DNA from 3 places in the Peribacillus sp. QJM3NY_7 genome. Region 1 is predicted to be linked to each of the others. Evidence: riboswitches for the same ligand, from Rfam matches in the RefSeq annotation. Region 1 holds a riboswitch; each other region holds the start of a gene.
What was found. A riboswitch is a leader RNA that binds a small molecule or an ion and turns the genes downstream of it on or off. The one in region 1 is predicted to bind preQ1.
Positions count from the first base shown of each region.

Region 2: linked by a shared signal. The riboswitch ahead of queC (7-cyano-7-deazaguanine synthase QueC) and the one ahead of AC0VX1_RS02410 (QueT transporter family protein) in region 1 are both predicted to bind preQ1.
Region 3: linked by a shared signal. The riboswitch ahead of AC0VX1_RS19795 (VUT family protein) and the one ahead of AC0VX1_RS02410 (QueT transporter family protein) in region 1 are both predicted to bind preQ1.

Region 1 is NZ_CM149663.1:492,850-495,116, reverse strand. Features, by position in the region: gene AC0VX1_RS02420 (CBS domain-containing protein) at 1-320, opposite strand, end outside; gene AC0VX1_RS02415 (YbaK/EbsC family protein) at 425-946, opposite strand; PreQ1 riboswitch class I at 1,119-1,163, shown strand; gene AC0VX1_RS02410 (QueT transporter family protein) at 1,170-1,655, shown strand; gene AC0VX1_RS02405 (TVP38/TMEM64 family protein) at 1,779-2,267, shown strand, end outside.
Region 2 is NZ_CM149663.1:4,136,896-4,139,162, forward strand. Features, by position in the region: gene queD (6-carboxytetrahydropterin synthase QueD) at 1-174, opposite strand, end outside; gene queC (7-cyano-7-deazaguanine synthase QueC) at 174-839, opposite strand; PreQ1 riboswitch class I at 895-937, opposite strand; gene AC0VX1_RS19835 (hypothetical protein) at 1,567-1,782, shown strand.
Region 3 is NZ_CM149663.1:4,132,133-4,134,399, reverse strand. Features, by position in the region: gene AC0VX1_RS19805 (SRPBCC family protein) at 1-151, opposite strand, end outside; gene AC0VX1_RS19800 (SRPBCC family protein) at 194-670, opposite strand; PreQ1 riboswitch class I at 908-950, shown strand; gene AC0VX1_RS19795 (VUT family protein) at 1,001-1,543, shown strand; gene AC0VX1_RS19790 (hypothetical protein) at 1,565-1,711, shown strand; gene AC0VX1_RS19785 (PadR family transcriptional regulator) at 1,995-2,267, opposite strand, start outside.

The DNA.
Region 1 (2,267 bases):
TTCTTAAAAATATGGAGAAGCTGGATCAAAGGGGTTGAATTCGAAACCATTTCCCTTGGTGAGAAGTTTCTCATATATTCAGAAATACTTCCCTCACCTAGTTCTTGCCTTTCTATATATCCGATGATTTCCCCTTGATCTTGGACTGCCAATATATCAAAATTCTTTTTTTTCATTGCTTTCTGGATATCCAGCGCCAGATCGTTTTTATGGCAAAACTCAAGTTCCTGGGCAATGCTCTTAACCGTTATATTTTCTTCATAAAGAGTTTTAAGACTCAGATAGCTGCTATTGCTTTTTCTTTCGCTTCCATTTAACATCTTTCAACCTCCGATCTGGAACACTTTCTGCCCGTTTTCCGCTTTAATAAAGAAATGAATGCGGCCCCAAATAAAGTTCACTTTAGTGGACTCCATCCCATTCATCAAATGCCATCAACTGCATTTCCTGCCGCCGTTTCCACATTCCCCTTTTCTTCCCACCCCTTACAAACATCCACCCAATCCTTGGCACCTGAATATTCAAATAATTCAGCGAGTGTAAGTTCTATTGCAGAGTTTGAACTGCCGCAAGCCGGAAACAATGACTCGAAGCGCTTCATCGATACATCAAGAAAAACAGCTAAATCGTTTGCCAGGCCAAACGGGCAAACGCCTCCGATTGCATGGCCGGTCTGTGCAAGCACTTCATCAGGTGAAAGCATTCGTGCCTTGAAACCGAACGTCTGACGAAATTTCTTATTATCCACTTTCGCGTCCCCTGCGGCAACGACCAAAATCGCGTGTTCACCTTCCCCTTTAAAGGAAAGGGTCTTGGCAATCCGCGCTGGGATAACACCGATGGTTTCCGCTGCCTCAATCACCGTGGCACTAGATGTTTCGAACTCCTTTACGTCACCTTCCCGATTCCATTGTTTAAAATGGCTTTTGACACTTTCGATCGACATATTAATATTCACTCCTTTTTATGTACATATTGAAATAATATCATCCTTCATTGCAATAATTCAAAATCCAATTGTGCTGCTTCATCTGATTGGAAACCTATAAATTAAAACCATTCTTTACAAATTGACGAAACAAGTTTACATGGGCTACTATTAATCATCGGGTAAACGCCTGCACGTGGTTCGTAACCATCCCACGATAAAAAACTAGGGAGAGAGTAAAATGAATGTTCGTACACTCGTGATAAACGGGTTATTGGCTGCCTTGTATGTGGCGGTCTCATTGGTGTTTAAACCAATAGCTTTTGAGATGTTCCAATTCCGTGTACCGGAAATGTTGAATCATCTGATTGTATTCAATAAAAAGTATATCTACGGTATCGTTGGAGGAGTCTTCATATCGAATCTGCTCTTTTCGCCGATGGTGCCATATGATTTGATTTTTGGGGTGGGCCAATCCCTGCTCGCCTTATTGCTTGTCATTTATGTTTCTCGTTTCATAAAAGGCATTAAAGGACGTATGGTCGCTACGATTATCTTTTTCACGTTCACAATGTTTTTAATTGCAATTGAACTGAACCTTGCCTTTGGCTTGCCATTCTGGCTAACCTGGATGACTACAGCTGTCGGTGAGTTCGTTGTCCTTTTGATTGGAGCGCCAATCATTTATGGAATGAACAAAAGAATTCAGTTTGAAAAGTGGCTTTAAAAGGAATCTTCGCGCCGTTAAGCCACTATAATGGAAAAGAGCTGTCTGCATGATGCGGCAGCTCTTTTTTTTCACCATCGAACTTGAAAATGATAAACTATTAGTAAGAATGGTGGTGGCCCTTTGAAAAAAGTCCTGACCATAATCGGTCTACTTGTAATCGCAATTTTTATATACTCTAATGCAGAACTGTTCACTTTGGTTTGGAAAAGTGATTTGGATTCTGTTATTGGCATATTGAAGGAAAATCTTTTGCTTACATTTATTGTGACATTCGTATTGATGTTTGTACAAAATTCTTTTACAATCATCCCCTTAATTTTGCTCCTAACCATCAATGTCACGATATTCGGATTCATATATGGCTATCTATGGAGTTGGTTTACAAGTGTTGTTGCCTCAGGATTCATTTTTTATGCAGCAAGAAACTGGCTTCAGGAGCTTCTTTTAAAGAAGATTGGTGAAAAGTGGCAAGAGTCTGTAGTGGAGCATGGCTTCATGTACGTGTTTACAGGCAGGATTTTCCCGCTTATCCCAACAAGCTTAATTAACTTGGCAGCCGGAGTCAGCACCGTCACTTTCAAAGACTTTTTATTGGCAACGGCACTTGGC
Region 2 (2,267 bases), 1.9 Mb from region 1:
ATACGTGTGGCCATGCAGGTTCTTGCATTTCCCTTCATAGTCATGCAGGTGGTGCGCCGCGTCAAAGGTGAATTCCTTACTCACGAGAACCCTCTTGTTTGTATACTTCAATTGGCTGCGCTGAATATCTTCATCTATTTTTTGGAGTTTATCCACTATCTTAAAACCGTACATCATGAAAGCACCTTCCGTCTGCTTACATAGTCATCCAGTCCTTTTTTCCGCAGATTGCATGCCGGACAATCTCCACAGCCATCGGAGATGATTCCGTTATAGCAAGTCAGGGTCTTTTCGCGGACAAAGTCGAACGCGCCAAGCTGGTCAGCAAGCTCCCATGTTTCCTCTTTATTAAGCCACATTAGCGGCGTATCAATCACGAATGACTGGTCCATCGATAAGTTCAAGGTCACATTCAACGATTTAATGAATACATCGCGGCAGTCAGGATATCCGCTGAAATCCGTTTCACAGACTCCTGTGACAATATGTTTAGCGCCAATCTGACTCGCCAGCACTCCGGCAAACGAAAGGAACAGCAAATTCCTCCCTGGCACGAACGTCGACGGCAGCTCCCCTTCTTCTCCGTCCGCCACTGCGATATCACTTCTCGTCAATGCATTCGGTGCCAATTGGTTCAGCAGCGACATGTCAAGGATATGATGGTTCACGCCCAATTCCTTGGCAATGTTTTGAGCGCATTCGATTTCCAAGCTATGCCGCTGATTATAATCGAACGTCACCGCTTCCACTTCCTCAAATCTCTCCAATGCCCAAAACAGGCACGTCGTACTGTCCTGTCCTCCGCTAAACACAACCACTGCCTTTTCTTTCTTCTTCATTTCTATAAAACTCCTTTTTACGGAAAAAAACAGCACCCTAAGAATAGAGCACTGTTTCTCCTTAGTTTTTTTGAGAGGGTAGCTAGAACCTCTTCCGCCTTAACGCGGAATATTATATTTTTCCAAGTCAATAGTAACTTGAAAATGATAAGAAATCAAGATGTTTATATAAAGTGAACATTAGACCTGATGGCAAATTTGGTTAACTTTTCATTACTTAAAAATCACATTAAAAATCCGATAAAAAAAAGTGAATAAAATATCGATAAGGGGTCCAATAATTTGAAAAGCATTAAAGCCCGTATACGGGAAATTGCTTTTTTCCCTCCCACATAAGGGAAGTTTCATTTTCATAAATTCGGGGAATATATAACTATACACAATAATGAACCATAAAAAAGCAAATCTATCAAAAGCGGCTGGAAGTGAATATTTTCCTTTGTTTTCAGAATATTTAGTGTATAATGAATATAAGGAATATTTTAACTCAAATAATCATTGCTTCCAATACCCGCTTTCTGCAAATCCCGACATTCCCTTTCAATACCATGCACGGTCACTTACTCAGCAAGGACCCATTACATGCTTTTTCTCGAATCAAACCATTCACAACTTTATTCACACAAAAACATAATTTCCACTCCAAAATTGCAAAAAAAGGTTAAACTTCACCAACGATATGTTACTATTAAACTAAGACCTTTTCACCCCATAAGGAGGAATTCATATGAAACGTTTTTTCAAATTCATCGCAGATTTTAACGAAAGAAAAGCATTGCAACGGGAAACCAAAGAATTCTTTCGCAAAGAATACGAAAATTATATGAAGATGAATCCTGACAATCAACGTAAAAAAAGGAGATTAGCTCCTAGATTTTATGTGATTGATGGCGGTAAAAAGGACTCCACCCTTGAGATTTCTGAGAGAAAGAAATCAAGTTAACCTGGATTCCTTCCATTATCAGCTACCCATGCTGTAACTCAAGACCCATAAAAGGTAAATCTATCCATGATAACGGAGATCCGTGACCATTCCATTCATTTACAATATATAAGCCAAAAGCCCAGATATGCTTCTGGGCTTTTTTTATTTTTCATTCTTATATAAACACTATATCTATAGAAGAAACTAGGTATTTTTTAAAAGAAATGGGTTAACTTTAGTTCATTTCATTTTTTAGGTAAAAGGTCAATTATAGACCCATGGGTATTTACCAAGGAAAAACCGGAAAAGATCACAAAAAAGAGATGTGTTCTTTTACTCATCTTTGTCCATATTCAAAAGAGTTCAACTAATTGAGTCGTTAGATGCAAAATTTCACATTGAATGACAAATCCATAAAAATTGTAACCTTTATGTCAAACAATGGGTATAAACAATTAACAAACTGTAATAAACCTCACTTATTTTAAAAAATATTATTCAAA
Region 3 (2,267 bases), 1.9 Mb from region 1:
TGTATCTCAATGTAGGCGTCCGGCCTTTTTCCCATCTTTCCGAACTCGATGAGAACCAGAAATTCCCGATTTTTTCAGGATTCACTATGGCTTCAAACACTTCATTCGTTGGCTTGACGATCTTGAATTTCGTGATTATTTGAGTATCCATAACTAACTCAACTCTCTTTCAATGTGTTTTTATAGTTTCCGTTTAATTATCCCAGTCTACTGATATGGGCGGCAGGATCCGTCCAGTTTCAAGCAAGCTCTTCAGGTTACTTAAAAGGGCTGGCCATCCATTATTCAAGCCTTCAAAGGTATTGTCATCATAGACGAAATCTGTCTCCAATAGCTCCTCATGCCTAAGAGTTAACTTCACAGTCGAATCGTCCATTTTCTGTAATTCAAAAGTGACCCGTGTAGGCTGCTCGCGAGGGGTTTCGTCTCCTGCCATGATCCATGTAAACGAGAGCAGGTGCAACGGCTCGCATTTAAGTACTTGCCCATGATCAGTAATCCGCCCATCATCCAGCAAATATTGAACGGCTGACCCTTCTTGCCAGTCAGACTTTACTTGTAATCCGAAGTGGTATTTCTTCGTGACTTCACCACTCGTCAAGGCTTCCCAAAGCTTCTCTGGTGTAGTTGCGATATAAATAGGATAGACAAACGTAGTTTTTTTCATCATTCTTTTTCTCCTCGCCAAATAAAGTACATGACTCTATCTTTGATTTTCGGCTTTTGTATACAGCCGGTCAAGCAGTTTTAAGCGACAGAAATCGGCAAAGGGGGAAACAGGACATTGAAATAAATGGCTAAATCAATCGGTAACCGCGAAAACATACTAAAATCGACGGTATGGAAACTTCTTGATTTCCAAACGCTTTCAAGCTACGATGAATAAGGAAAATGATAATCCGCCCGGGCGGAAGAGGTTCTAGCTACCCTCTCAAAAAAACTAAGGAGAACAGGGCTCTTTCTTAGGGTGCTGTTTTTTCTGTATAAGGAGAATCAAGAAATGTTAAGAATTTTATTGTATTTAGTATCCATCATCACGGCGAATGTGGTTACAGCAGCTTTTGCGCCATTACATTTTGGCATGTTCATCATCCCGATGGGGACATTGCTCATCGGGGGAACCTTCATCTTCCGAGATCTGGTCCAGAATAAATTCGGCCGCACAAAGACCTATATATGCATCGTCACTGCACTTATTTTATCTGCATGTGTATCATTTTTATTAGGAGATACGTTACTGATTGTGTTTGCTTCCGCATTATCCTTCGTGGTCGCAGAAACAGCGGATACGGAGATTTATACCCGTTTAAAGCTCCCGATGAGTTGGAGGGTGTTTTACAGCGGGATCGTTGGAGGATTTTTCGATTCGGTGATATTTGTCGTGATTGGCCTAAGTCCTCTGGGTGCCAATATATTGCCATGGGAAGCGGTACCCGCTGCGGTCATCGGCCAAATCATCGTTAAAACGATCATTCAGTCCATTGGTGCCATATTGTTGGGACGAATCAACGTAGAACTGGAGAAACGTGTGGTCTCCAGTTAAATACTAGGAGGGATGCACTCGATGGATGGAACCAAAAAAGAAGAAGAAAAATGCTATTGCCTCGAGGCCTTTCGTGAAAAATATGGCCCGCATGTACAAGGGGAATGCATGAAGCTCTCCTGCGCCAATTATCGCAAGCATAAAGGAATAGACAAAAAAAGGACCTGATTTGGTCCTTTTTTTGCGTGATTGAAGTGACTCACGAGTAAACAGTCCAAATTCACGAGTAAACGTGCGAAACTCACGAGTAAACGTGCGAACTAAGTGTGCAGTACGAATTCACGAGTAAAAGTACGAAATTCACGAGTAAAAGAGCAAAACTCACGAGTAAACGTGCGAAATTCACGAGTAAACAGTCCAAATTCACGAGTAAAAGTCCAAACTCACGAGTAAAACAGCAAAAAAATCTTCCTGGGCCGTTCCATTAAGTGCAGGAAGCTTTTTATTTGGTTTAGAATTGCTGTGAGCTTTTTCGAACTAATTTTTCCAGGAAGAAAAAGCATTCGCGTTTCCGCTCAAGTTCGGTTTGTCCATTTTCGGTGACATGATAATATTTCCTGCGGCCTGATTCGGACTCTTTCCAATGTCCTTTTATGAATTCTTTTTTTTCTAATCGTTTAAGGGCAGGGTAGAGGGTGCCTTCACTTATTTCATAGTTGCCCTTGCTCATTTGCTTCAGGATTTTCGTTATTTCATAGCCGTAAAGCTTTTTTTGCGATAGAAG